DNA from 4 places in the Nocardia sp. NPDC101769 genome. Region 3 is predicted to be linked to each of the others. Evidence: riboswitches for the same ligand, from Rfam matches in the RefSeq annotation. Region 3 holds a riboswitch; each other region holds the start of a gene.
What was found. A riboswitch is a leader RNA that binds a small molecule or an ion and turns the genes downstream of it on or off. The one in region 3 is predicted to bind S-adenosylmethionine.

Region 1 (6,908 bases), on a different contig from region 3:
CAGCCCAGTCCCACCCACACCGCGCAGGAAGCCGCCGACGCGCTCGGCGTGACCGTCGGGGCGATCACCAAATCGCTGGTCTTCCTGCTCGACGACGATCCGGTGCTGCTGCTGGTGTCCGGTGCGCACCAGGTGCATCTGAGCCGCACCGGGGAGCGCCTCGAGGGCACGCTCTCCCGGGCGCCCGCGGCCATGGTCCGCGAGGTGACCGGGCAGCCCATCGGGGGTGTCGCCCCGCTCGGGCATCCCACCAATCTGCCGACCTACGTCGACACGGCATTGTCGCGGTATCAGGAGCTGTGGGCCGCGGGCGGGCATCCGAACACGCTGTTCCGCACCACCTTCGGGGAATTGGTCCGGATCACCGCGGGCCTGGCCATCGACGTGGACTGAGCACCGCCACCGGCGCGGACTGAGCGATTTCTTACAGGGTGGAATAACCGGGCGCTCGACCACGTAGTTTCGTGACGTGAGCGATTCCCCGACGCCCGGCACCGAGCTACACGTGCCCGACGATCTCAGCGGCATTACCGCGCAGCAGTACCGCGCGGCCATGCGGCACTATCCGGCCGGGGTCACCATCGTCACGCTCGAGTCCGGCCAGGGTCCGGTGGGTTTCACCGCCACCTCGTTCGCCTCGCTCTCCGCGCAGCCGCCGCTCATCTCGTTCAATATCGCCGAGACCTCCTCCAGCATCGAGGCCATACTGCGGGCCGAATCACTGGTCGTGCATTTCCTCGGCGAGCATCAGAAGCACCTGGCCCAGCGATTCAGCCGGACCGCCGAGGAGCGTTTTACCGACCGGTCCCTGTGGACGACGCTCGGCACCGGCGAACCCGTCCTGCACGGCACCCCCATCTGGGTCCGCGCCACGGTCCATCAACTCCTCCCGATCGGTGACCACACCCTGGTCATCGGCCTGGTCACCCAGGTGCACGACAACACCGAGAACTCACCCGCGGTCGGCCCACTGGTGTATTACAACGGCGCGTACCACCGCGCCGAGATCGCCGACTGACTCAGGCCGCGGCCGAGGCCGCTGTGCCGATGCCCAGCGCCGCCAGGATCGCCGCGCTCGCCTGCTCCAGTCGAACCCGGACGCGCGGCCGCCGCAGCAACTCCACCGCCCGCGCGGCCGCCACCGCCAGCAGGATCATTTCGATTGCCGCGACACTGGATTCGATGGCTCCGAGCGTGAGCGTGTTGAGGAATGTCACCTGGGTCAGGAACTGCGGCAGCACCGCGAGGTAGAACAACCCCACCTTCGGATTGAAGACACACGACAGCAATCCGGCAGCGAACGCCGAGCGAAGGGACGCCGGCCTACCCTGCGCCACCGCGACATCCGTCTCGCCGGTCGCCGCGCCCGGCCCGCTCCGATGCGCCAGCAGCGCCCGGACGCCCAGGTACACCAGGTAGATTCCGCCGATCACCTTGAGCGTGCGATATGCGGTCGCCGACTGCTCCAGCAGTGCCGCGACCCCGGCCGCGACCACGGTGGCCCATACGATCCCGCCGAACGCCGAGCCCACCGCGGCCGCGATTCCGGGTCGCGATCCGGTCATCGAGAATCGCAGTACCAGAAAGGTATCCGGCCCCGGCGTGAGTGCGAGCAGCACACACAACCCCACGAAACTCAGTAGCAGCGGAAAACTCATGCCCTCCATGGCAACCCATCACCGCAGCGGGCGCAAGGGTGAGATCGCTGACCCTGCCCCCCGACGAACAGGGCCGGCGACGCGGCGCGGGAATGACGAAGGTCGCCGCCCCTGTCGATCAACGGGGGTCGGCGACCTTCAGGGTTGCGAGTTTCAGTTCCGCGCGCTGAATTCCGCACCCAGCTCACGGAACAGATCGGTGTTCATCGTGAACGCCAGTCGCGCCTCGTCGAGTACGCGATCGACCTCGGGGCCGTCGAGGGGAAGCTGGTCGAGGGCCGCGCGATAGTCGCGCTTGAACGCGGCCGGGTTGGCGATGTCCTCGAAGACGTAGAACCGCACGCCGTCGCCCTTCTTGGGCAGGTTCCACAGCTTCTCGGCGGTCCCGCGAATGACCTGGCCGCCGGAGAGATCGCCCAGGTAGCGAGTGTAGTGGTGGACGACGTACCCGGCCGGCCAATCACCCGCGCACTCCTCGATGCGGGCGGCGTAGGAGGCGGTGGCGGGCAGTGCGGTCAGTTCATCGCGCCAGTTCGCGCCGCCGAGGTGGGCCAGATCGGCCTCCAGCGAGGCCAGCCGCGCCAGTTCGGGCTTGACGAACGGACCCGCAACCGGATCGGAAGCCAGTGCGGCGGAGTGCTTTTCGAGGGCGGCGTAGACGAACCAGAGCTGGGCGGTGTACCGGTAGAAGGCCTCAACCCCGAGCTGCCCGCCGAGCATGTCGCGCATGAACGTGGAGTGCTCCGCCTCGTTGTGCTGCTGCTCGGTCGCGGTGCGAATGAGCGTCGAGAACGGGGTGCTGGTCTCCAACATGGTCGGGCTCCTCGTGGTCAAGTCGGGGGCACCCCACTTTGGCTACCCTAACCTCGACTCCGAACCATACGCCCCAGCAACGATCGCGCGATTCGAACTTTGCGGCCCACCCGATCCAACTTTCGGACGATTTTTCCGAAACAGGTGTGCCGTTCGCCACATGCGCTCAGGGCCGTTGCAGCTGGTGCGCGGTCTCCCGCAGTGCGGTGGCGGCCCGGGCGAAGTAGTCGAACAGCACCTCGAGCTGCTGCGGCCCGTAATCGGCGAACATCTCCGCCATCCGCGTCCGCTGCGGCGCTAGAACGGCGTCGATCCGGCCGTCCGGATCCGGCGCGGGTTCGATCACCACCTTCCGCCGATCGGCCGGATCGGGCACCCGCCGGACATATCCGGCGCGCTCGAGCCGGTCCACGAGCCGGGTGACCGCGCCGGTGGACAGCCCGGTCCGATCGGCCAGCTCACCCGCGGTCATGGATCCGGCCAGCGCGATCAGGTTCAGCCCGAAGAAGTCGGTCGGGCCGAGCCCGAGCGCCTGCGCGGTGACGTGGGCGACCACGGCCTGCGCGGTCAGGTACTCACGAAAGGCGGCGCTGCCCTGTGACAGCGGCGTATATTTATCTGCATCCATGCAACTACTGTTCTTATTCAGATACTTGTCGGATGCAGAAAGAGTAGCGCCATCATGGCCGACAAAACCGCCGGCACCTCCCTGGCCCCCATCCTCATCGCCGCGACCGAGAACGCCGAACCCACGGAAAATCGTTTGCTCACAGACGATCTCGCCATCCGCATGCTGCCCGCCGGGCTGCGCCCGCCGGTGCGCCGACCACGCACCCGGCGCTGGCTGCGCGAGGCGATGAACAGGCAGGATCCCGGCATCTGGAACAGCCTGGCCTGCCGCAAGCGGTACTTCGACGAGCGGACCGCGGCCGTCCTCCGCGACGGCGCCGAAGCCCTGGTCGTGCTCGGCGCGGGCCTCGACACCCGCGCCTGCCGCCTGGCCGCTACATCCGGCAGGACTTTCTCGACGGTTCGAACCTCGACGGATGCGAGTCCGCCTACCGCAGATTCGTTGCCGGGCACGGTATCTGGCGCTTCGGCCGGCACCCCGGCGCGGTGGCCGGACTGCTCGCCGAATACGGCTGGCGCGAGCTCGAACAGGTCGGCGGCGCGGAATACACCGAACGCTTTCTCATGCCCGTCGGCCGGGGTGGCGAGCGGGTTCCGGACCTCGAACGATGCGTCTGGGCCGAGAAGGTCCGACCCCGCCACGCCGAGCCGGTCAAGGTTGACAAGCCCGCGACGCGTCTGCCAATCTCTGCAATCAGGTCATGAGTACCAGCGTGGAGCCCCGGCTTGCTGGTCGGCAACCCTCCGCCGCGGTGGGGTGCTCCGGGTGACGACCGGGCCGACGCCCGACCGGGCGCGGCAAGCGCGGGCTCTCGATCGATTCCGGTTTTCCGATCGCGTGTCCATGGACCCGACGGGACTTCGTGATGACTGCTTTCGCCAACCGGACATGTGCCGCCCTCGCCTCCGTCTCCGGCTGTGACCTGCGGGTTCCGCTGGTCCAGGGCGGGACGGCCGGCTACGCCAACTTCGACTACGCTGCCAGCGCACCCGCATTGCGGCAGGTCACCGACCGGGTCACGGACCTGCTGCCCTACTACGCCAGCGTGCACCGTGGCGCGGGTTACGCCTCCCGGGTCTCCACCGACTGCTACGAGTCGGCCCGAAGTTCGGTCGCCCGTTTCCTGAACGCGGCCGACGATCAGGTGGTGGTCTTCACCCGCAACACCACGGACTCACTGAACCTGCTCGCCGCCTGCGTGCCCGGGGACACCGTGGTGCTGGACGTCGAGCACCACGCCAACCTGCTGCCCTGGACCCGGCGCGGCCGCCGGGTGGTTCCGGTCGAGGACACCATCGAGGAGACCATCCAGCGCCTGGTCGCCGAGCTGTGCTCGAAACCCGCTGCGCTGCTGGCGGTTACGGGCGCCTCCAATGTGACCGGCGAACTGCTGCCCCTGGAGCGGCTGGCCTGGACCGCCCACCAGTGCGGCACCCGCATCCTGGTGGACGCCGCCCAGCTCGCCCCGCATCGCCGAATCGACCTGCGCACCACCGGCATCGACTACCTGGCCTTCTCCGGCCACAAGACCTACGCCCCGTTCGGCGCGGGCGTGCTGGTCGGCCGCCGGGACTGGCTGGACGCGGCCGCGCCCTACCTGGCGGGCGGCGGCGCGGTGCGCTCGGTGAGCACCGACAGCGTCGAATGGGCCCCCGCCCCGCAGCGCCACGAGGCCGGCTCCCCGAACGTACTGGGTGTGGCCGCGCTGGCCGCGGCCTGCGACGCGCTCGCCGAGCTGGACGAGACCACCGTGATCGAGCATGAGCAGTACCTCACCCACCGCCTGCGCTACGGCCTGAAAACCGTTCCGGGCGTGAACTTCCTGCGGATCTGGCGCGACAGCACCGACGCGGTCGGCATTGTCGCCTTCACCGTCGACGGCTTCGAGCCCGGCCAGGTGGCCGCCTACCTCTCCGCCGAGCACGGCATCGGGGTACGCGACGGCCGCTTCTGCGCCCACCCGCTGCTGTCCCGTCTCGGTGTCGATGCCGCCCTGCGCGCCAGCATCGGCCTGGGTACCACCGCCGCCGACGTCGACCGCCTCGTCGACGCCATCGCGACCCTGGTGGCGCACGGCCCGGCCTGGAATTACGCTCGCACCGAAGGACATTGGAACCCGGTCCCCGAGACCCGGCCCTTCGGCAGTTCGGCCGAGGGCGGGGCTGCCTGCGGTTTCTGAACCGGCCGGGAACCGGTCAGGGCACCATGTAGCGGGCCGCGAGCACTTCGACGAGTGGATCGTCCTCGGCCACCGCGTCGAGCGCATCGAGGTCGTCCTGGACGGAGAGCTGCCGGGTGTCCTCCTGATCGGGGTCCGGCGGCCCATCCTCCTCGAGCTGCCGGATCAGCTTCTGCCGCACACGTTCCTTCAGCGAATCGCTCATACCCTGAGCATGCTCCGCCTAAACGGGGGCGATCCAACTACCCCACGGTGTGTTCCGCACAACCGTGAAGACCAGGAGAAATGCCAGGGCCACCCACACCGCGTACCGGGGCAGCACCTGCGGTAGTCGCGGCGGCACCGGATTGCCCCGCCAGCCGCGCACCACCCAGGCGCCCCACCAGGCGATGAAGCCCAGTGTCAACGGGAGCAGCAGCACATTGCTGTGGATGGCGTCGAGGATCCGGCCATCGGTGAGGTTGTGCAGCCCGCGCAACCCTCCGCAGCCGGGGCACCAGTATCCGGTCAGTTCGTAGAACGGGCATACCCCGTAGGCCCCCTGCACATGCGGATCCCGGAAGTGCAGCAGCGCCAGCCCGCCGGCCACCGCCCCACCGGTCAGCAGCGGTAGCCCGACGCCGAGCCACCGCGGCCGGGCGGGCGTTTCCATGACTGCTGCTGCCGTGGTGTCCACGACCATCAACGGTAGCCGCACCGCCACCGCCCTGCCAGGTCGCACCGAACTTCGCACCCGGGAGAAGTCGAGCGTGCTTGGGTATGCTGCCCCGGCAATCGTTTTCGAGTTCGGGGGAATTCCAATCATGTCACAGCCACAAGGTGGCGGCAGGGCACGCGGCGCGATCGCCGTGGCCGGCGCCATCGTCGTGATCATTGCCATCAGAGTCAGCGTCAACCTCGTCGACCGGGCGTTCGGCCTCATCGGCCTGCTGGCCGTCATTCTCATCAGCGGCGGCGTCTGGTTCGCGCTCAAGAAGAAGCGGGAGAACGAGCAGGCCGCCCCGCCCATGTACGCACCCGCGTACACACCGGCGTCGAGCCCCTACGACCGGGCGAACACCCCGGTCCACGGCTACCCGGCACCGGTCGGCTCCTTCCCGCCGCCGACCGGCGCGCCCGATCAGGGCTACCTGCCGCCGAGTGGTCCGGCCGCGCCGGGCTACGTCGCGCCGGGCGGAGCCCAGGGGTTCGCGCCGCAGGGCTATCCGGCTCCGCAACCCCAGCAGGGCTACCCCGCGCCGAACCAGCCCGGCTATACCCCGCAGCCGTCGAATCCGTATGCGCCGCAGGGCTACCCGCCACCGTCCGGCGGCTACCAGCAGCCGGGCCGGCCGCAGCAGGGCAGCTACCAGCAGCCGCCGAACTACCCGCAGACCCACCAGCGCTAGTTCACCGCGCTCGGTTTCCGAACGGCCCGTACCGGATTCGATCCGGGGCGGGCCGTTCGCGTTCCGATGTCAGCGAATCGGCGCGCGCTCCACCACCGGCGCGGTAAGCACCCCTGCGAGCATATCCACGATCTCCCCCCACGCCGCCACGTCCCCGGAGGCCACCCGTCCGGCCTCCACGGCCCGCTCGTGGTCGGCCAGCAATGCGAACAGCACGGTCGGCAATGCGCGTAACCGCC
Region 2 (6,908 bases), on a different contig from region 3:
ATCCCTCACGCAGGTACGGGAATTCAAGAAACAGGCGAAGGCAGCCGCCAAGGCAAAGTAACTCGGTCCGGTTCACTCGGATCGAATCAAGCTGGTTTTTAACCTCCAGAAAGCTTGGAGGTTGCTTGATGCTTGCCGCCGACAGTTCAGTTCGCGGCAGTGGGAAGCAGTACCAGAATGAAGATGAGGAAATTCGCCGGGATCGCGGCATTGACGATCGCAGCGACGGGCGTGACGGCCGGAACCGCGTACGCCGGTCCTGCCTCGGCCGACGCCGATGTCATCAATTACACCAACCAGGCCACCGACACCGGTGCGATCATCCGGACCGACGCTGGTTCGCTGGTGATCGAGGACGGCGCGCTGAAGATCAAAGCGGCCGATGGAACCACCGTAGCGGGCACGGAATTGAAGTTCCGTGTCGACGAATTCGAGTTCCCGATCGCGGCCGAGATCAAGGACCGCAGTGCCACGCTGACCCCGCAGTTCGACGAGGCGCACGCGGCGTACAAGCCGGTCGCGCTTCCGTACGAGGATCAGGCCCCGTGGAAGACTCAGTACGACCGTGAGCAGGCCGCGTGGAACCGGCTGCGCGACACCATCAGCCTCGGCGCAGCCGTCGGCACACTGGTCGGTGGTCTGGGCGGCGCCGCGCTCGGCTGCGTCATCGGTGGCGTCGTCTTCGCCGCGGCGACGGCTCCGCTGGCCACCATGTTCGGTGTCGGCCCGGTGGCGGGTTGCCTCGTCGGTGCTTCCACCGTCGGCTTCCTGGGCACCATCGCCGGTCAGGTGTTCGTGACCGCTCCGGTCGCGATTGCCGCTGCGGTGCAATACTTCACGACTATCAATCAGCCTTTCACGCCTGCCAAGTAGGCAGTTTCAGCAACCGCTGGGCAAAGGTTCATCGTCTTGGAACCGCCATGCCACATTGCGTTCGACCAGGCTGGATTCGATCACTGCGTCCCGGGGGTACACCTGACACTGTCCCCTGGGGCGCATCTGATCGTCTGAAGAGGAATTCCCGAATACATGCGTCTCAAGAAATTCGCAGCGAGCTCCGCACTGGTTATCGCTGCCCTGGGCATCACCGTCGGTACCGTCAACGCCGCCCCGGCCGCGTCCGACAACGGCGCGATCAACTACACCGCCACCACCTCCGAGACCAACAGCGTCATCCGCACCGACGCCGGCTCCCTTGTTGTCGAGAACGGCATCTTCGAGATCAAGGCCGCCAACGGCACCGTCGTGGCGGGTATGCCGTTGTCGTTCCGGGTGGATGACTTCGAGTTCCCGATCGCCGCGGAGATCTCGGACCGCACCGCGACCCTGACCCCGCAGTACGACATGGACCATGCGGTCTACAAGCCGGTCGCTCTGCCCTACGAGGACCAGGCCCCGTGGAAGTCGGACTACGACCGTGAGCTGGCTGCCTGGAACCGTATGAAGGACACCATCTCCCTCGGCGCTACCGTCGCGGCCGTGGTCGGTGGTATCGGTGCCGCCGCGGTCGGTTGCGCCATCGGTGGTGTCGTCTTCGCCGCTGCGACGGCTCCGCTGGCCACCATGTTCGGTGCCGGCCCGCTGGCCGGCTGCCTGATCGGCGCCAGCACCATCGGCTTCCTAGGCACCATCGCGGGCCAGCTGTTCATCACCGCTCCGGTGGCCATCGCCGCGGCGATTCAGTACTTCACCACCATCAACCAGCCGCACATCGCTACCCCGGCGAAGTAAGAGCGAGGGACTCTATAGGCATCAGCAACCACCTCATCAGGACAGCCCGTTCGGCCATATGGCCGAACGGGCTGTCCATTTCAACTGTTCACCGGCTCAGCACCACGGATACATACTTCGTTCGGGTCGGCCCGTTTCGATCATGCGGTCCATTCCTGCGGACTGCCCGATGAGGAAACGAAAAGAAATGTGCTTCAAGAATTTCGCCGCTACCGCGGCATTGGTGGCCGCCACCCTGGGCGTCACCGCCGGGACCGTGAACGCCGCTCCGGCTGCCGATGACAACGGCGCCATCAACTACGCCGTCACCCGGACCGACACCAGCAGCATCTTGCACACCGATGGCGGCTCGCTGGTCGTGGAGAACGGCAACCTGAAGCTCGAGGCAGCCAACGGCACCGTCGTGGCCGGTATGCCGCTGTCGTTCCGGGTGGACGACTTTGAGTTCCCGATCGCCGCGCAGATCAGTGACCCCCACACCGCCACCATTACCCCGCAGTACGACATGGATCACGCGGTCTACAAGCCGATCAACCTGCCCTACGAGGACCAGGCCCCGTGGAAGTCGGACTACGACCGTGAGCAGGCCGCCTGGAACCGCATGAAAGACACCATCGCCACCGGTGCCACCATCGGCACTGTGGTCGGTGGTATCGGTGGCGCGGCTCTCGGCTGCGTCATCGGTGGTGTCGTCTTCGCCGCTGCGACCGCTCCGCTGGCCACCATGTTCGGCGCCGGCCCGGTGGCCGGCTGCCTGATCGGCGCCAGCACCGTGGGCTTCCTGGGCACCCTGGCCGGCCAGGTCTTCGTGACCGCGCCGGTCGCCATTGCCGCCGCCTACAACTACTTCGTCACCATCAACCAGCCGCACATCGAGGCGCCGAAGTAACAATCGCGAGGATCTCGACCCCGTCCGGTGCCTGCCGGGCGGGGTTTCGCATTGTCCCGCAATAGGATCGCGGCCGCCGACTTGCAATCGAGGTGAATGCAATCCTGTCGCGGCGCGTGCGCCGGTGCTGGAGTGGGGTAATGGGCGAGCTGACCTCGATTCACGGCGCGGCCGACGCGCTCACTCCGGTCGACGGGACCGATCTGCGGCGGACCTTTTCGCACTTCCCCAGCGGGGTGGTGGCCGTGTGCGCACGCATTGGCGGGACACCGTATGGCCTGGTGGCGAGCACCTTCGTGCCGGTCTCCCTGGACCCGCCGCTGGTGTCGATCTGCATTCAGTATTCGTCGGAGACCTGGCCGCGGTTGCAGCAGGCGAGCCGTTTGGGCCTGAGCCTGCTCAGCAGCGAGCAGGAGCCGGCGGCGCGTGGGCTGAGCTCGCGGCGCGGGGACCGCTTCCGCAATGTCGACCTGCATGCCGGGAACGGGAACGCGGCGTTCGTCGCCGGGGCCACGGCGTGGCTGGAAACGTCGGTGCACGAGCAGGTTCCGGCCGGTGATCACGCGGTGGTATTGCTGCGGGTGCACCGGCTCGGCACCCACCCCGATTCCGAGCCGCTGGTCTTCCACCGCAGCGGTTTCCGCGCCCTCTACGACCCGGCCCCGGAGCGCGACGAGGCCGCGGGCTGATCTCCCCGTTTCCACCGGAATTCAGGAAAATGGCTGTCATGCAATTGAATTCACGTTGATCCTGATCGGCGACATACGCAGCCGGAATTCGTAGTGTCGTCTACACCATCCAGAGCGATCGAGAGACCCGGCTCGAAGACATCGCAGCAACCCCCGCGCACGTGGTGCGGGTGCTTCCGCCGGGACCGATGGAGGACGAATCCATGAGTACGCTGGCGGCGCCCACACAGACGGAGCCCGAAGCCGAACACCACGACGGGGATCTGCCGGTCGTCCGCGCCCGACACCCGTGGCGCTGGGTCACCGCGGCGATCGCACTGGTACTGGTCGCGCAGTTCGGGCACGGGCTGATCACCAATCCGGGCTGGGACTGGGGAACCTTCGCGCAATATGTCACCGCGAAGTCGGTGTTGTCGGCTTTGAAGGTGACGCTGGAGCTGACCTTCTGGGGCACCCTGCTGGGCTTCTTCCTCGGTGTCTGGCTGGCTGTGGGCCGGTTGTCGAAGAACCCGGTGCTGCAGGCGATCTCGTGGACCTATGTCTGGGCTTTCCGCTCGATCCCGCTGATCGTGCAGCTGCTGTTCTGGTTCAATCTGGCCTACCTGTACAAGTCGCTGTCGCTGGGCATTCCGTTCGGGCCGGAGTTCGCGCGGTTCCAGACCAATGGCGTGATCAGCGGATTCACCGCGGCCGTCATCGGTTTGGCGCTGCATCAGGCCGCGTATTCGGCGGAGATCATCCGGGCCGGGATCATCTCGGTGGACGAGGGTCAGTGGGAGGCGGCCCGGTCGCTGGGCCTGCCGTGGCGTCGGCAGTTCTTCACGATTGTCGCGCCCCAGGCTATGCGCGGAATTCTCCCGAACGCCGCCAATGAGGTGATCAGCCTTTTCAAGGGCACCTCGATCGTGTCGACCATGGCGATTGCCGAGCTGTTCTATCAGGTGCAGGTCATCTATGGCCGCAATGGCCGGGTGGTGCCGCTGCTCATGGTGGCCACGGTCTGGTACATCCTGCTGACCAGCGTGCTGAGCGTCATCCAGTTCTATATCGAGCGGCATTTCTCGAAGGGGCGTCGTTCGAAGGCCGGTGATCGTCGGTGACCGAGTTCGCGATCGAATTGCGCGGCATCCGAAAGTCATTCGGCCGCAATGAAGTGCTCTCCGGTATCGACTTGGCGGTACGTCCCGGCGAGGTGACGGTGATCCTGGGCCCGTCGGGTTCGGGCAAGTCGACGCTGCTGCGCACCATCAACCATCTCGAGCAGGTGGACGGCGGCACCGTGCGGGTCGGCGGCGAGCTGGTCGGCTACCGGCGCAGGGGCGGCAAGCTGCACGAGTTGCACGAGCGCGAGATTCTGCGGCAGCGGGCGCGCATCGGATTCGTGTTCCAGAACTTCAATCTCTTTCCGCATCTGACGGTTCGGGAGAATGTGGCGCTCGCGCCGGTGGCCGCGCAGCGCCGCGCCAAGGCCGAGGTGAACGCCGAGGCGCTGGAGCTGCTGGCGCGGGTCGGACTGGCGGACAAGGCGGACGAGTATCCGAGCCGGTTGTCGGGTGGGCAGCAGCAGCGCGTGGCCATTGCGCGGGCGCTGGCCCTGCGGCCGGAGGTGGTGCTGTTCGACGAGCCCACCTCCGCGCTGGATCCCGAGCTGGTCGGTGAAGTCCTCGATGTCATCAAGGATCTGGCGCGCGGCGGTTCGACCTTGGTGATCGTCACCCACGAGATCGGTTTCGCCCGCGAGGTCGCCGACACCGTGGTGCTGATGGACGCCGGCCGCATCGTCGAGCATGGTCCGCCCGCGCGGGTGCTGGACAACCCTTCGCACCCACGCACCAAAGCCTTTCTCGCGCACGTCCTCTGACGTGTTCTCACCAGGTAAGGAAAAGCCCATGTCTCTGGCGAGCCGTCGCAGACGGATCAGCGCCTTGATCGCCGTCACCCTGCTGAGTCTGTTGGTGGGCGGCTGTGGCAAGGGTGATGGCGGCGTCAGCGACACGCGCAGCGTGAACGGCCTGACGTACGACCTGTCACCGGAGCAGAAGGGGCGCATTCACGCCGACAAGGTGGATTCGATTGCCGCGCAGGTCCCGCAGGCCATTCGCGACCGCGGCACGCTGGTGGTGACCGGCACCATCGGCGCGACCCCGCCGCTGGGCTTCTACGCCACCGACGATCGCACCGTCATCGGTTCCGAAGTGGATGTCGCGGAGCTGATCGCCGACATTCTCGGTCTGAAGGTGGACCGCCGGAACGGGGACTGGGCGCAGAACTTCGTGAAGATCGACTCCGGCGAGGCCGACCTGTTCGTCAGCAATGCCACGGTCACCGAGGAGCGCAAGGAGAAGTACGACTTCGCCACCTACCGCAAGGACAATATCGCCCTGGAGGTGCCCAAGGATTCGACCTGGACCTATCAGGATCGGAAATCGCTGGCGGGCAAGAAGATCGGCGTCGCCTCCGGCACCAATCAGGAGCAGCTGCTGGTCGCCTGGAACGACCGGAACGTGGCCGAGGGCCTGCCCGGGCTGGAGCTCGCCTACTACCAGCAGCCCGCCGACTACTACCTGGCGCTGTCCTCCGGCCGCATCGACGGTTACGTGGGGCCCAACCCGTCGGCGCAGTACCACGCGTCGACGACCGGCAACAAGGTCCTAACCACCTGGTCCGGCGCGGGCGACGCGCTGCAGGCCGAGATCGCGGCGCTGACGCGCAAGGACAACGGGCTGGTCGGGCCCGTGCAGCAGGCCATCCAGTACGCCATCGACCACGGCACCTACAAGCAGGTACTGGACCGGTGGGGCCTGGGCGGCGAAGCCGTGTCGCAGGCGCGGATCAATCCGCCCGGACTACCCAAGAAGAAGGGATGAGCGTGTCGCGCACCGTATTCCACGTCGCACAGCACGATCCGCTGGCCGCGCCGCTGCTGGCGGAGCTGGCCATCGAATACAGCAGCCGCTACGGCCGCACCCCGGGTGAGGTGCACGCGGATCTGACCGGCTATTCGGCCAGTCATTTCGCGCCGCCGCACGGCGATCTGCTGATCGTGGTGGAGGACGGCGAACCGGTGGCGGGCGGCGCCTTCCAGCGCCTCGACGCGGAAACCGCGGAGCTGAAACGGATCTGGACGTCGAGCGCGCACCGCCGCCGGGGGCTGGGCCGGTTCGTGCTCGAGCAGCTGGAGGCCGAGATCGCCCGGCGCGGCTACCGGCGCATCTACCTGACCACCGGACCGCGTCAGCCGGAGGCCGTGGCGCTGTACACGGCCGCGGGCTACACCGCGCTGCCGCGCGACATCGTGAAGGAGGTCGGACACGTGCACCCGTTCGAGAAGTACGTCCCCGCCGGCGAGCGCTCCCGCGACACCGAGGCGGTCCCGGCATGAAATTCCTGCTCTTGACCCTGATTACACACACCCCGGACCCGGTGACCGGCACCGTCGAGACGCCCCGGCGGCGGTTGCGCCGCGTGATCGACAGCGCCCGGCTGGCCGAGGACCTCGGCTACGACGGTTTCGCGGTGGGGGAGCGGCACGAGGATCCGTTCATCTCCGCCGCCCCGCCGGTGGTGCTGAGCCATATCGCCGCGGTCACCTCGCGCCT
Region 3 (6,908 bases):
CCAGCGCCGCGTCGGGGCCCAGTCCCATGCGTTCGGTGACGCCGGGCCGGAAGCCCTCGAGTAGCACGTCGGCCTTCTCGATGAGCCCGAGCACCCGCTCGATGTCGGCGGGATCCTTCAGGTTCGCCTCGACGATGGTGCGCCCGCGCCACTGCGGACGCTCCATGAAGCCGGGCAGCATGCCGGGCCGCTGCACCCGCACCACGTCGGCGCCGAGGTCGGCGAGCAGCAGTGCCGCGTGCGGACCGGGGCCGATGCCGGCCAGTTCAACAACCCGGATGCCCGCGAGCGGGCCCTGCTTGGCGGTGGATGGAGTGCTCACGCCCTACCTCGGTTCGTCGTCGAATCCTGCGCACCGGCTCACACGCCGGTGTTGACGGTATGACAATAACGCGAAGTCTCCGCGGCTCTGCGCGGGTGGCCCCACTGCGCTAGCGATCGATGATCGGCAGCGGCAGGGTATCCGGGGGCGGGGGTCCGGGGAGCTCCGAGCGCGGCAGGCGCAGGGTGGGCGGTTCGCCCGCGGCTCGGCGCATGGTCGGGTTCGGGTCCTCGAAGAGGCGTTCCTTGGCGGCCAGCCCGTAGAACGCGCGGGCATTGTCTTCGAGCACCCGGTGCAGATCGGAGCCCACGGCATCGGCGATCAGCACGATATCCGCGTCGCGGAACGGCCGTCCGGCCCGGGTGCCCGGCAGGTCGGTGCCGAACATGAGGGCCTCGGGGTTGACGGTGTGGATCTTGCGCAGGGCCGAGCCCACATTCATCGCCACCCGCCCGAAGCCGGAGGCCTTCACCTTGGCCCCGCGGTCGACCAGGTTGAGCAGGTAGGGCAGGCAGTCGTCGGACATACCCAGGTGGTCGATGGACAGCTTGGGCAGCTTGGTGATGACCGGTTCCAGCGAGCCCAGCATGGACCCGTCGATGTAGAGCTCCACATGCCAGCCGGCCAGTTCGTAGGCCCGCAGCGCCAGCATGGTGAGCCCGACGATATCGCCGCCCGCGCGCTTGAGGTTGAACCGGATGGCCCGCACCCCGGCCCGGTTCAGCTCGAGGATCTCCGCGTCGGTGGCGTCCACGTGCAGATTGGTGACGCCGACCCAGCCCTCGCCGAGTTCGGCGAGGGCGGCCAGTAGATAGCTCTGATCGGTGCCCTGGAACGACCCGCTGACCACGGCGCCACCGTCGATATCGAAGCGGGACATGCGCTTGCGATAAGCGGCGATGGTGTACGGGTCGGGCAGGTAGCCCTCGTTCTCGACCAGCGGGAACCGCGGATCGAAGATGTGGAGATGGGCATCGAACACGTGATCAGCATGCCTCAGAACGGTGACATGTGTGGACAACCTTGTCCGGCAGGCGGATTGGCGCTGGTCAGGACATCTTGCCCGGAGCCGGTCAGGAAACCTTGTCGGGTTCGGAGGCGGCGAGCATCTCGTCGCGCTCGACGACCTTGACCCGCTCGCGGCCCTGCGGCTCGCCCAGGGCGCGCTCGTGCGCGTCGAGGCGGTACCAGCCGGCCCAGGTGGTGAACGGGATGCCCTTGCCCTCGAGGAACTCGGTGACCGCTTCCAGCTCCGGCTTCGCGGCCGGGGTGAAGTTCGCGGCGTCGTCGAGCAGGCAGGCGATGGTCTCGTTGGCGTCGCCCTTGGTGTGGCCGATGAGGCCGACCGGGCCGCGCTTGATCCAGCCGGTCACATAGGTAGCGGGCATGTAGCGAGCCGCGCCGTCGGCATCCTCGTCGACGAGCACGCGACCGGCCTCGTTGGGCACGGTGCCGGCCTGGTCGTCGAAGGGCAGCAGCGGGATGTTCTGCGACAGGTAGCCGACCGCGCGGTACACGGCCTGGATGTCCCAGTCCTTGAATTCGCCGGTGCCCTTGCAGTTTCCGGTGCCGTCCAGCTGGGTGCGCTCGGTGCGCAGGCCCACGACCTTGCCGTCCGTGCCGAGGATCTCGGACGGGTTCTCGAAGAAGTGCAGGAACAGCTTGTGCGGGCGGTCGCCGACGTCGCGGATGGCCCACTGCTCCAACGTATTGCAGATCATGTCGACCTGCTTGGAGTGGCGGCGCGCGGCCTCGGAGCCCTCGTCGTAGTCGATGTCCTCGGGGTCGACGATGACCTCGATGGTCGGGGAGTGGTCGAGTTCGCGCAGTTCGAGCGGGGTGAACTTGGCCTGCGCGGGTCCGCGGCGGCCGAAGACGTGGACCTCGAGGGCCTTGTTGTCCTGCAGCCCCTCGTAGACGTTCGGCGGGATCTCGGTGGGCAGCAGTTCGTCGCCGGTCTTGGCGAGTACGCGGGCCACGTCGAGGGCGACGTTGCCGACACCGAGGACGGCGACCTTCTCCGCGTCCAGCGGCCAGCTGCGCGGCACGTCCGGGTGGCCGTCGTACCAGGACACGAAGTCGGCGGCGCCGTAGGAGCCGTCGAGGTCGATGCCGGGCACCTCGAGGGCGCGGTCGGCGTTGGCGCCGGTGGAGAAGATGACCGCGTCGTAGAACTGACGCAGGTCCTCGAGGGTGATGTCGACGCCGTAGTCGATATTGCCGAGCAGGCGGACCTGCGGCTTGTCGAGGACCTTGTGCAGGGCGGTGATGATGCCCTTGATGCGCGGGTGGTCGGGCGCGACGCCGTAGCGGATGAGGCCGAAGGGCGCGGGCATGCGTTCGTAGAGGTCGATGCTCACCTCGGCATCGGACTTCATCAAGGCATCGGCGGCGTAAATACCGGCCGGGCCCGCGCCCACGATCGCAATGCGTAGCGGGCGGGTCGCTGCACTCTGTTCGGTCATTCTTCGGCGCACCCTTTGGGTCGAAACTAACTTGTCGTCAAAACTCAGCCGTCGTTCTTAGCTTAGGCTAAGTTGACGCCCTGGCTTCGGTGGCCGCCGTTGGCCCCCGACGCTGCAGCGTTGCTGCGTAGTCTTGCTATTCCCGCGCCTGGGGCGGAAATTCTGCTGATTCTATCGATGGCGCACGGGGCCCTTCGCGCGCAGGGCCGTGAACTGTGGGAACGCCGAGGCCCTGACTATGGGAATGCCGTGGCAGGCGGACGGCGGCGACCAGGCATGATCTACCCATGAGCGACGCCGAGGAGACAGTCGAGGAGACATCGGTTCCGATCGACCAGGACGAGGCCCGGAGCATGTGGCCGTTCCTGGTCGCGGCGGGCGTCATCGCGATCGTGATCCTGGGCATCGTGATCGCGACGCTGGTCTCGCCGGTTGAGAAGAATGTCACAGATTCCGATCGGCTCTCGGTGGCGGCGGGCAACTTCATCAAGTCCCGTAGCGAGACCGGCAAGTACGATCCGACCCTGTCCTGCAAGGGATTCGACGAGAACGCCTCGCCGCTGAAGATCGCCGCCGCGACCGGGAGGACCATCACGTTCGACAAGCTCTCCGACCCGGCCGTCGACGGCGAGAAGGCCACGGCGCAGGTCACTTTCACCGTCTCCGGCGCTCAATCCACCTCGACCTGGCGCTTCACCCGGGAGAATTCCCGCTGGTTGGTCTGCAATTCGTGACAACGGCCGAAGTCTCGGCCGGGGTTTGACAGTGGGGCCGTTTTTTCGGCAGTCTCGACTCAGGTCATGAGTACCAGCGTCAAGCCCCGGCTGGCTGGTCGGCAACCCTCCTCCGCGGTGGGGTGCTCCGGGTGACGACCTGGCCTCGCATCGGACAGCGGTGCGGCAAGTGCGGATTCACAGGAGGTACAAGTGAGCTACGCGGGTGACATCACGCCGAAGCAGGCGTGGGAACTGTTGCGCGACAACCCCGATGCGGTGCTGGTGGACGTGCGCACCGAGGCCGAGTGGCGGTTCGTCGGGGTGCCCGACACCAGCGGCATCGGCCGGCCGACCGCGCTGATCGAGTGGGTGGACGTCTCCGGCACGCCCAATACCCGCTTCACCGACCAGCTGAAGCAGGCGCTCGGCGATCGCGGCCAGGACTCGGCCGCTCCGGTCATCTTCATCTGCCGCTCCGGCCAGCGCTCCATCGGCGCGGCCACCGCCGCCACCACCCTCGGCATCGCCCCGTCCTTCAATGTGGTCGACGGCTTCGAGGGTGCGCTCGACGGTCAGGGGCATCGCGGCGGCACCGGCTGGCGCGCCGACGGCCTGCCCTGGCGTCAGTCATGAGTTTCGTGTCCGGCCGGATCGCAGGGAGGCAGTCATGATCACCGGTGGTTCCTTCGACAAACCGCTCCCCGAGGGCGTCGGCCCCGCCACGCAGGCCGTGCGCGGCGGCACCCGGCGCTCCGGCTTCGACGAGACCTCCGAGGCGCTGTTCCTCAATTCGGGTTTCGTCTACGAGAGCGCCGAGGCGGCCGAGGCGTCCTTCACCGGCGATATCGAGCACTTCGTCTACTCCCGCTACGGCAACCCGACGGTCGCCATGTTCGAGGAGCGGCTGCGCCTGATCGACGGCGCGGAAGCCTGTTTCGCGACCGCCTCCGGCATGTCCGCGGTCTTCACCGCCCTGGGCGCGCTGCTCTCGGCGGGTGACCGACTGGTGGCGGCGCGCAGCCTGTTCGGCTCCTGCTTCGTGGTGGCCAACGAGATCCTGCCGCGCTGGGGCGTGGAGACCGTCTTCGTCGACGGCGAGGACCTGGACCAGTGGGAGCAGGCGCTGTCGGTGCCGACCCGGGCCGTCTTCTTCGAGACCCCCTCCAACCCCATGCAGACCCTCACCGATGTGCGCGCGGTCTCCGATCTCGCGCACGCGGCGGGCGCGAAGGTGGTGCTGGACAACGTCTTCGCCACCCCGCTGCTGCAGCGCGGCTTCGACCTGGGCGCGGACATCACCGTGTACTCGGGCACCAAGCACATCGACGGCCAGGGCCGGGTACTCGGCGGCGCGATCCTCGGACCGCGGGACTACATCGACGGCCCGGTGAAGAACCTGATGCGTCACACCGGTCCGGCGCTGAGCCCCTTCAATGCGTGGACCCTGCTCAAGGGCCTGGAGACCATGCCACTGCGCCTGCGCCAGTCGGTGGACTCCGCGCTGAAGATCGCCGGGTTCCTGGAGACCCATCCCGCGGTGGCTTGGGTGAAGTACCCGTTCCTGTCCTCGCACCCGCAGTACGAGCTGGCCAAGCGTCAGATGTCCGGCGGCGGCACGGTGATCACCTTCGAGCTGAAGGCCCAGGAGAACGAGGCCAAGAAGCGGGCTTTCGAGGTGCTCAACCGGCTGCGCATCGTCGACATCTCCAACAACCTCGGCGATGCGAAGACGCTGATCACCCATCCGGCCACCACCACCCACCGGGCGATGGGACCGGAAGGCCGTGCGGCCGTGGGGATTACCGATGGCGTGCTCCGCATCTCCATCGGGCTCGAGGATGTGGAGGACCTCCTCGATGATCTGGACCAGGCGCTGAGCTGATCCGACGAGTATTCGAGAGGGCCGGAACCCACTGGGTTCCGGCCCTTTTCGTGTTCAGGGGTCGACGGGGGAGGCCGCTGAGAATCATGTTTGACAGCATGCTGTCAAACATGACAGCATGCTGTCATGATGAAAACAGTCCACATGGCCGTGTACGACAGCTTCTCGGACTGGGAGGCCGGGCATGCGATCGCGCACATCAATCGCGAACTCTGGCACCGCGAGCCGGGAACCTGGCAGGTGAAGACGGTCGCCCTCGGCGCCGAGCCGATCACGTCGATGGGCGGCATGCGGGTCCTGCCCGATCTCGTTCTCGATGATCTGAAGCCCGCCGACAGCGCCATGCTGATCCTGCCGGGACTCGAAACCGGGCAGCGTCCCGAGGTGCTGACGGCCTTCGCGAGCAGGGCCCGGGAGTTTCTGGCCGCCGGGGTGCCGGTGGCGGCGATCTGCGGCGCGACCTTCGGGCTGGCGCAGGAGGGGCTGCTCGACGATCGGTCGCACACCAGCAATGACGCGGGATATCTTGCCTACTCCGGATATTCGGGCGGCGAGCACTACGTTCAGGCGACCGCCGTCACCGACGGTGACCTGATCACCGCGACCGGCACCCGACCGGTCGATTTCGCCCGTGAGATCTTCGCGCGCCTCGGCATCTACGAGCCGCAGGTGCTGGAGTCCTGGTACCAGCTGTACGGAAACAATGATCCCGCAGGCTTCTACGCTTTGTTCGAGTACGAGCAGCAGCGCGCGGCGGCCGCGCGATGACGCGCACCGCGCAGCAGCTGTTCGGGGCCGCGGCCGTCACGTCGTTCAAGCTGAACGGCCAATTCCTCTCGATCGCAGAGGAATTGGCCAAACCGTCCGGGATCACGGTCGCGTGGTGGCAGGTGCTCGGCGCGATTCTGCACGAACCGCTTCCGGTGGCCGGTATCGCCCGCGAAATGGGTATCACCCGCCAGAGTGTGCAGCGCATCGCGGATGTGCTGGCGGACAAGGGATTCGTGGAATACCGCCCCAATCCGGCGCACCGGCGCGCGAAGCTGGTGGCCATTACCGAGGCGGGTCACGACGCGGTGCGGCGGATCGACCCGCAGCACGCGGCCATGGCGAAACGGCTTGTCGCGCATCTGGGTATCGAGCAGCTCGCCCACATCGTGGACGCGCTGACGACCCTGTCGGCCGCCCTCGACGCGCTCGAGGGCGACGCGACGGGCGTGGCCTGACTTACAGCGCGAACGGGTCCTTGGTCTTGCCGACCAGGGCGGCCACCGAGGGCAGGATGGTGGTCGGGCGGTACGGGAACTGCTCGACCAGGGCCGGGGTGGAGATGCCGGTGGTGACCAGGATGGTCCGCATGCCCGCCTCCAGGCCCGCGATGACGTCGGTGTCCATCCGGTCGCCGATCATGACGGTGGACTGCGAGTGCGCGCCGAGGCGGCGCAGCGCCGAGCGCATCATCAGCGGGTTGGGCTTGCCCACGTAGTACGGCTTCTTGCCGGTGGCCTGCGTGATGAGGGCCG
Region 4 (6,908 bases), on a different contig from region 3:
CGGGCTCAGCGTGACCGTGGGCAGGCCGCAGGTGGCGTACCGGGAGACCGTGGTGCGCGGCGTCCAGGGCCTGACCTACCGGCACGCCAAGCAGGACGGCGGAGCCGGACAGTGGGCACACATCGTGCTCGATGTGCAGCCGCTGCGCGAATCCGAGCCCGGGGCAACGGGATTCGAGTTCGTGTCGACGGTGGTCGGTGGCCGGGTGCCGGCGGAGTTCGTCCGTGCGGTGGCGGCCGGCTGCCGGGACGCCCTGGCGGAGGGTCCGCTCGCGGGTCATCCGGTCACCGGGGTCCGGGTCACGCTCACCGATGGCGCGACGCATTCGAAGGATTCGTCGGAGCCGGCGTTCCGCACCGCGGGCCGTCTGGGGCTGCGGGAAGCCCTGCGAGCCAGCGCCATGGCATTGCTGGAGCCGCTGGTGGAGCTGACCGTGACCGTGCCGGAGGACCATGTCGGCGCGGTGCTCGGTGACCTCGCCGCCCGGCGCGGCCGGGTGACCGGTTCGGTCGCCCGCTCCGGCGTCGTGGTGGTGACGGCCACGGTGCCGCTGGCCGAATTGTTCGGCTACGCAACCCGTTTGCGCAGTCGCACACAGGGCCGGGGCACGTTCACCACGCGCCCGCTCGGCCACGCCCTCGCGCCGTAAGGGCGACCGGTGCCCGGTGGCGGCGGCATATCGATGCCGTCCGTCATCGGGCACCGCTGGCGGTCATCGAGTCAGCGGTGGGGGTTGATTGTTGTCGCGACTACGGTTACTGTTGTCGCAACAACAGAAGTTCCCGAGGGGAGATGGCAGTCATGATGTACTCGTTCACCGAAGAGGCCGTGATCACCGGTGACATCGACAAAATCTGGACGGTCGCCACCGATGTGGCCCGCTGGTCCGAATGGGACCCGCACGAGGAGAAGTCCCGCATCGACGGCGAGTTCGCGGTCGGGACCACCGGGTGGGTCAAGCCGAAGGGGGCGCCGGCGGGACCGTTCACCATCGTCGCCGTGGAGCCGGGACAGTCGTGGACCAGTGAGGCGGGTATTCCGTTCGGCAAGCTGCGCGGCCACCGCACCTATGAGGCCCTCGGCGACGGCACCGTGCGGGTGGCCGAGAATGTCGAGGTGCACGGGTTGTTCGGGCCCTTGTTCAAACTCGTCTGGGAGAAGGCCATGCGCGCGGACATGCCGCTGACCTTCGCGGCACTGGAACAGGAGGCGCTACGGCGTGACTGAATCATCGGGGCGGGCGCCGGGAGCTTCGCGGCAGGCGCGTGGCGTGCCGCGAGGACCGCTGATGAGTCCGGGCTTCTGGTTGCATCACGCTGCGCTGGAGTGGCGGGCGACGCTGGAGCGCAATCTGCGCCCGCTCGGCCTCACCCCCACCCAGTTCAACCTGCTGGCCTCGGCGGGCTGGCTGAGCCGGGAGGGCGAGCTGCCGACCCAGCAGCAGGTGGCCGACATGTCCGGCTCGGATCGGATGATGGCGTCCAAGGTGATTCGGGGGCTGGAGGAGCGCGGTCTGCTCCTCCGCCGCGCCGATCCGGCCGACGCCCGGGTCCTGCGCATCGAATTGACCTCCGCCGGACGGGGACTGGTGAGCCAGGGCGTGCAGACCGCCGTCGACACCGACGCCCAGCTCTTCGGCGACGATGGCGACCTGCTGCGCGAACACCTGAAACCGATTGCCGCACACCGGCTGCCGGGCTGATCAGGACATGACCGGGCTGATCAGGGCTTGACCAGGATCGCCCGCGTGTAGAGCAGCCCGAAGCCCAGCCGTTGCACATTCTGCTGGGACTTCGAGCCGGGCTGGGTGGTCACCACCGCGATATCGCAGCCCGCCGCGGTCGCCTCGGCGAGGCGCACCGACAGCAGCGACGACTGCACCCCGTGCCGCCGATGCGCGGGATCGGTTGCCGCGCCGGTCAGTTGGGCGACGCCCTGGGACATGCGCAGGCTCGCCCCGCCCGCCACCCGCCCGTCACGCCGGGCCAGATATCGCCGCATCCCCGCGGCACCGGTGAGATCCCGCAGGGCCCGGGCGATGACGTCGGCCGGAAATTCCTCGTGCGACGCCACACCCTGGGTATCGGGATGCGCGAAACCCTCCGCGACCACCGCCAGCCAGGTGTCGAACTCGTCCTCGCCACTGGGCTTCACGTCGACACCGTCGGCGACCACCGCGGCACATTCGCCGCCGAGCTCGAGCCCGAGCACGTTCTCGAACGACACCAGTCGATACCCGCGCCCGGTGAGGAGTTCGCCGACACCCGGATCGCCGAGCTGCGAGAACTCGGCCTGCACCGGCGTCTTCCGTGCCGCGAACGACCGCTCGATCTCGTCGAGTTCCGACGCCTCGGGCCTCCCCGCGAATCCGAGCCCGGCCACCTTGTTCAGCGGCGACCCCTCCTCGGCGAAGGACGCCACCCCGCCCGCCACCGGTAGTACGAACCCCGCATCGACTCCCAGCCGGTCCGCGGCCGCCGCACTGCCCTTCGCAATGAACTCCGCTTCGACCCGCTCGATCCGCGCCGCCAGCTCCGTCCCACAGAAAAGCGTTCCCTGATCGCTCGGCATGCGCCCGAGCCTAATTCGGGCCGCATGGACATGCCCGCGAATTTCCGTCCGGCCGAGCCTGCGGCCCAGGTCGTCACGACACAGCCTGCCGGATCCCCGAAATGCCGCAGCGCAGGGAAGCGCGGGTGGTGCGGACCTCCTCAGCGGCCGGGCTTCACCGTTCGGGTTCGGCCCGGCCGGTGGGTATCGCGCCGCGCACGGTCCTGAGTGGGTGCGACGGTGGTCGGGTGCGGTGGGGGTGGGTCGTAGGGTCTGGGGATGCGTGTTGATCGTTCGGGTGCAGTCGCCGGTGGGCTGGTGGTCGGGTTCGACCTGGATATGACGCTGATCGATTCGCGGCCGGGGATTGCGGCGGTGTGGGATGCGGTGGCCGCGAGGACCGGGGTGGCGATCGATTCGGAATTGGTGGTGTCACGGCTCGGGCCGCCGCTGGCCCACGAGGCGGCGCAGTGGTTTCCGGAGCACGAGGTGCCCGGGATCGTCGCGATGTACCGGGAGTTGTATCCGGATCTGGCGGTGCACGCGTCGGAGCATCTGCCGGGGGTGGTCGATGCGCTGGCGGCGGTGCATCGGGCCGGTGGGCGGGTGCTGGTGATCACGGCGAAGAACGGGCCGCACGCGCAGTTGCATCTCGATCATCTCGGGCTGGCGGTCGACGAATTGGTCGGCGGGGCCTGGGCGGAGGAGAAGGGCGAGGTGCTGCGGGAGCGTGGGGCCTCGATCTATGTGGGGGATCATCTCGGCGACGTGCGGGCGGCCAAGGTGGCCGACGCGGTGTCGGTGGCGGTGACCACCGGGCCCTATGCGGCCGAGGAGCTGTCGGCCGCGGGCGCGGATGTGGTGCTCGGCGATCTGACCGAGTTCCCGGTCTGGCTGGCCGCCCACCTCGCCGCGTAACCGGTTGATTCGCAACCGTTCTCGGCGCACCGGCCGGGCGCGGTTCACGCGTTCACGGATAGATCGGCGGGGCGAGCGCGAGGGCCACGGCGTGGGCGGGGTCGAGGGCGGGGATCGAGGCGTCGACCGCGTAGCCGTCGGCGTCGCGTACCTGCCAGCCGTGCAGTGAGACGACGGGAATGCCGCGGTGGTGCGCCAGCGCCAGCTCGGACAGGGTGCCCCACGAGCCGCCGACGACGATAACCGCGTCGGCCGAGGCCACCAGGATGGCATTGCGGGCCTCGCCCATATTCGTATAGATCGCCGCGGACAGGCCGGGGCAGGCCGCGTCACGGTTGCTGTCGGGGCGGATGCCGAGGACGAGTCCGCCTGCGCTGGAGGCGCCCTCGGCGACGGCGGTCATCACACCCGAGCCGCCGCCGCACAGCACGGTCGCACCCGCCGCGGCGAGGAGGCGGCCCACCTCGCGGGCGGCGGCGGACTCGGTGCCGGTACAGGTGCTGGGGCCGCAGACGGCAATTTGCAGGGGTGGCAAGGGCTTTCCTCTCGTCGGTGGATGGGTCGTTGGCATCAGGGTGATTCGAATGGTGTCAGCGTGCGGTGGCCGCGGCTACCGTTCTACCCACGGTCACGAGTATCAGCATGTTCGAGCCCCGGCTCGCTGATCGGCAACCCTCGCGCGGCGGTGGGGTGCCCCGGGTGACGACCAGGCGGTGTCCACGCGGGCCCGCAAGCGCTAGTCGAAGGAGCACAGGTCCATGTCTGGATGCCGCCCGGCCAACGGCTGAGGTCCAGCGCCCGAATTCCATGCGGGCGATTCTCTTTCCCGCACCGTACGCCTTCGCGGTCGCGGTCGAGTCCCTATGCCCCGACGAGGTGTCGGTGCGCGAGTACAGAGGTAGTAATGAGCAGGAACTGGTCCGGGTCGCGTGGATTCCGGGTGTTGGTGGGTGTGGCGGCGGCGACCGTGGTGGCGGGGCTCTTGTCGGCGTGCGGGAACGGGTCGTCGGACGGCAAGTCGGACACCGTGTATTTCGGGGTGTCGGGCCCGAAGACGGGCGGGTCGGCCGAGTACGGGCGGCTCTGGCAGCAGGGCTTCGACCTGGCCCTGGACGAGATCAATGCGGCGGGCGGGATCGACGGCAAGAAGGTCGCGCTGAAATGGGAGGATTCGCAGTCGGATCCGAAGCAGACGGTGCCGATCGCCACCAAGTTCGTGGGCGACAAGTCCATCATTGCCGAGCTCGGCGACTTCTCCTCGCCCGCCTCCATCGCGGCCTCGCCGGTGTACAACCGCGGCAAGCTGGTGCAGTACGGGTTCACCAACTCCTCGGTGGATTTCACCAAGGCAGGCGACTACTCGTGGAGCCCCTCCATCACGCTGGATGTGTACATGGAGCGCAATGCCGAGTGGGTGCGGTCGAAGGCGAAGAAGGTCTCCGTCGTCTACCTCGAAACCGACTGGGGCAAGCAGGCTTTCAAATTCTTCGAGCAGTTCGCCAAGGAGAAGGGCATCGAGATCGCCTACTCCTCGGCCATCCTGCCGGATTCGCAGGACTTCCGGCCGGTGCTGATCAAGGGCCGCGACGCCAACGCGGACGCCTTCGTGCACCTCGGCTACGGCCCGGACGGCGCGCTGGTGGTCAAGCAGCTGCGTGATGTCGGGTTCACCGGGCAGCTCTTCGCCGGCCAGAACACCCCGCAGTTCATCGATCTGGCGGGCGCGGCGGCCGAGGGCGACATCGTCAACGGTGTCTTCACGCCGTCGGATCCGAGCCCGAAGATCCAGAGCTTCGTCACCAAGTTCCGCGCCAAGTTCGACACCGACCCCGGCGATTTCAACGTCTACGCCTACGACGCGCTGAATGTGCTGGTGAAGGCCGCCAAGACCGGCGGCGCCACCCGAGAGGGCGTGCTGAAGGGCCTGCGTGAGATCAAGGACTTCGACGGAATCGGCCTGGGCACCTTCGTATTCGATCAGCAGACGCGGCGGCCCAGCGGCGTGAAGCCGATCGAGCTGGAGCTGCGCAGCGGCAAATTCGTGCCGGTCGGAAGCGCCAAATAGATGTTGGACACGCTCATCGCGGGTCTGGTGCACGGTAATGCGTACGCGCTCATCGCCGTGGGCATCACCCTCATCTTCGGGGTCGGCAATGTCATCAACTTCGCACACGGCTCGATCTTCGCGTTCGGTTCGGTGCTGGGCTGGTGGCTGATCGCCCAGCACGGCGTGCCCTGGTGGGCCGCGCTGGTCATCGTGGTGGCGGCGACGGCGCTGGTCGGTGTCGCCATCGACATCCTGGCGGTGCGGCCGCTGCGGCGAGCCCCGGCCATCGCCGCGCTGCTGGCGACGGTGGCGGTCGGGCTGATCATCGAGAACGTGGTCGCCCTGGTGTTCGGGCCCGACACCCGGCCCTTCCCACAGGTATTGCCCACCAACAACTTCCGGGTCGGCGGGGTGCGGTTCGGCACCTCCGATGTGGTCATGTTCGCCCTCACCCTCACGGTGATGGCGGGACTCTGGGCCTTCCTGCGCTACAGCCGCCACGGCCTGGCCATTCGCGCCACCGCGCAGGACCCGGACGCCGCCGCACAGATGGGCATCGGCGTGGGCCGGGTGCAGTCGCTGGCCTTCGCCATCGCCTCCGGACTGGGTGGGCTGGCAGGCGTCTTCGTCGGCCTCTACAACTCGAACATCTCGCCGACCAGCGGCGGCATCGTCGGCATGACCGGGTTCGTGGCCGCCACCATCGGCGGGCTGGGGTCGATTCCGGGCGCGGTCCTCGGCGGTTTCGTGCTCGGGCTGGTGGAGGCGTTCGGCATCTACTGGTTCGGTGACGGCTATCGGGATCTGATCACCTTCGGCCTGCTGGTGCTCTTCCTGGTGCTGCGGCCCGGCGGCCTGCTCGCCCGGCCGCCCGCTATCGAATACGAGCCCATGACCGGCACCTTCCTCGGGTCGGGGCGGGAACCACGGGTGCGCTGGTGGCATGCGCTGATCGCGTTCGCCGTTGCGGGCGTGGCGATTCCGCTGATCGCGGACGACTACGGCATCTCGGTGGGCACCCAGATCCTGGCCTACGCCATCATCGCGGTCTCCATGACGCTGGTGGCCGGGTCGGCGGGACAGCTGGCCATCGGGCAGGCGGGTCCCATCGCCATCGGCGCGTACACCTCCGCGGTGCTGACGGTGTCGCACGGCTGGGCCTTCCTGCCCGCCATCGTGGCCGCGGGCCTCGTCGCGGCCGTGGCCTCGTCGGTGCTGGCCGCGCCGCTGTGGCGGCTGGGCGGGCACTATGTGGCCATCGCGACGCTGGGCATCGGCATCGTGACGGTGGCGATCATCCGCAACTGGGAGCCGGTGACGCGCGGCAGCTACGGTATCTTCGGGATCCCCGCGCCCAGCCTGTTCGGATACGAATTCACCACGCACACCCAGA

Region 1: another riboswitch for S-adenosylmethionine. It lies ahead of ACIRRA_RS02845 (aminotransferase class V-fold PLP-dependent enzyme); the one in region 3 lies ahead of ACIRRA_RS27135 (rhodanese-like domain-containing protein).
Region 2: another riboswitch for S-adenosylmethionine. It lies ahead of ACIRRA_RS06590 (amino acid ABC transporter permease); the one in region 3 lies ahead of ACIRRA_RS27135 (rhodanese-like domain-containing protein).
Region 4: another riboswitch for S-adenosylmethionine. It lies ahead of ACIRRA_RS32785 (ABC transporter substrate-binding protein); the one in region 3 lies ahead of ACIRRA_RS27135 (rhodanese-like domain-containing protein).

The regions. Positions count from the first base shown of each region.
Region 1 covers NZ_JBIWMX010000001.1:669,033-675,940, forward strand. Annotated here, with positions in the region: gene ACIRRA_RS02815 (YbaK/EbsC family protein) at 1-393, shown strand, start outside; gene ACIRRA_RS02820 (flavin reductase family protein) at 470-1,018, shown strand; gene ACIRRA_RS02825 (LysE family translocator) at 1,020-1,658, opposite strand; gene ACIRRA_RS02830 (heme oxygenase (biliverdin-producing)) at 1,812-2,471, opposite strand; gene ACIRRA_RS02835 (MarR family winged helix-turn-helix transcriptional regulator) at 2,638-3,099, opposite strand; partial or broken gene ACIRRA_RS02840 (class I SAM-dependent methyltransferase) at 3,154-3,426, shown strand; SAM riboswitch class IV at 3,799-3,912, shown strand; gene ACIRRA_RS02845 (aminotransferase class V-fold PLP-dependent enzyme) at 3,968-5,281, shown strand; gene ACIRRA_RS02850 (hypothetical protein) at 5,298-5,486, opposite strand; gene ACIRRA_RS02855 (DUF2752 domain-containing protein) at 5,505-5,957, opposite strand; gene ACIRRA_RS02860 (hypothetical protein) at 6,085-6,669, shown strand; gene ACIRRA_RS02865 (TetR family transcriptional regulator) at 6,739-6,908, opposite strand, start outside.
Region 2 covers NZ_JBIWMX010000003.1:136,428-143,335, reverse strand. Annotated here, with positions in the region: gene ACIRRA_RS06615 (HhH-GPD-type base excision DNA repair protein) at 1-61, shown strand, start outside; gene ACIRRA_RS06610 (hypothetical protein) at 178-873, shown strand; gene ACIRRA_RS06605 (hypothetical protein) at 1,030-1,731, shown strand; gene ACIRRA_RS06600 (hypothetical protein) at 1,919-2,620, shown strand; gene ACIRRA_RS06595 (flavin reductase family protein) at 2,761-3,309, shown strand; SAM riboswitch class I at 3,412-3,504, shown strand; gene ACIRRA_RS06590 (amino acid ABC transporter permease) at 3,513-4,409, shown strand; gene ACIRRA_RS06585 (amino acid ABC transporter ATP-binding protein) at 4,406-5,170, shown strand; gene ACIRRA_RS06580 (ABC transporter substrate-binding protein) at 5,199-6,176, shown strand; gene ACIRRA_RS06575 (GNAT family N-acetyltransferase) at 6,173-6,691, shown strand; gene ACIRRA_RS06570 (LLM class flavin-dependent oxidoreductase) at 6,688-6,908, shown strand, end outside.
Region 3 covers NZ_JBIWMX010000019.1:87,484-94,391, reverse strand. Annotated here, with positions in the region: gene ACIRRA_RS27155 (CaiB/BaiF CoA transferase family protein) at 1-322, opposite strand, end outside; gene ACIRRA_RS27150 (amidohydrolase family protein) at 432-1,304, opposite strand; gene ACIRRA_RS27145 (FAD-dependent oxidoreductase) at 1,396-2,787, opposite strand; gene ACIRRA_RS27140 (hypothetical protein) at 3,075-3,521, shown strand; SAM riboswitch class IV at 3,584-3,699, shown strand; gene ACIRRA_RS27135 (rhodanese-like domain-containing protein) at 3,714-4,136, shown strand; gene ACIRRA_RS27130 (O-succinylhomoserine sulfhydrylase) at 4,171-5,385, shown strand; gene ACIRRA_RS27125 (type 1 glutamine amidotransferase family protein) at 5,512-6,153, shown strand; gene ACIRRA_RS27120 (MarR family winged helix-turn-helix transcriptional regulator) at 6,150-6,611, shown strand; gene ACIRRA_RS27115 (HAD-IIA family hydrolase) at 6,613-6,908, opposite strand, start outside.
Region 4 covers NZ_JBIWMX010000026.1:128,747-135,654, reverse strand. Annotated here, with positions in the region: gene fusA (elongation factor G) at 1-649, shown strand, start outside; gene ACIRRA_RS32810 (SRPBCC family protein) at 802-1,227, shown strand; gene ACIRRA_RS32805 (MarR family winged helix-turn-helix transcriptional regulator) at 1,289-1,702, shown strand; gene ACIRRA_RS32800 (GNAT family N-acetyltransferase) at 1,723-2,571, opposite strand; gene ACIRRA_RS32795 (HAD family hydrolase) at 2,830-3,468, shown strand; gene ACIRRA_RS32790 (TIGR00725 family protein) at 3,521-4,003, opposite strand; SAM riboswitch class IV at 4,095-4,210, shown strand; gene ACIRRA_RS32785 (ABC transporter substrate-binding protein) at 4,373-5,533, shown strand; gene ACIRRA_RS32780 (ABC transporter permease) at 5,534-6,908, shown strand, end outside.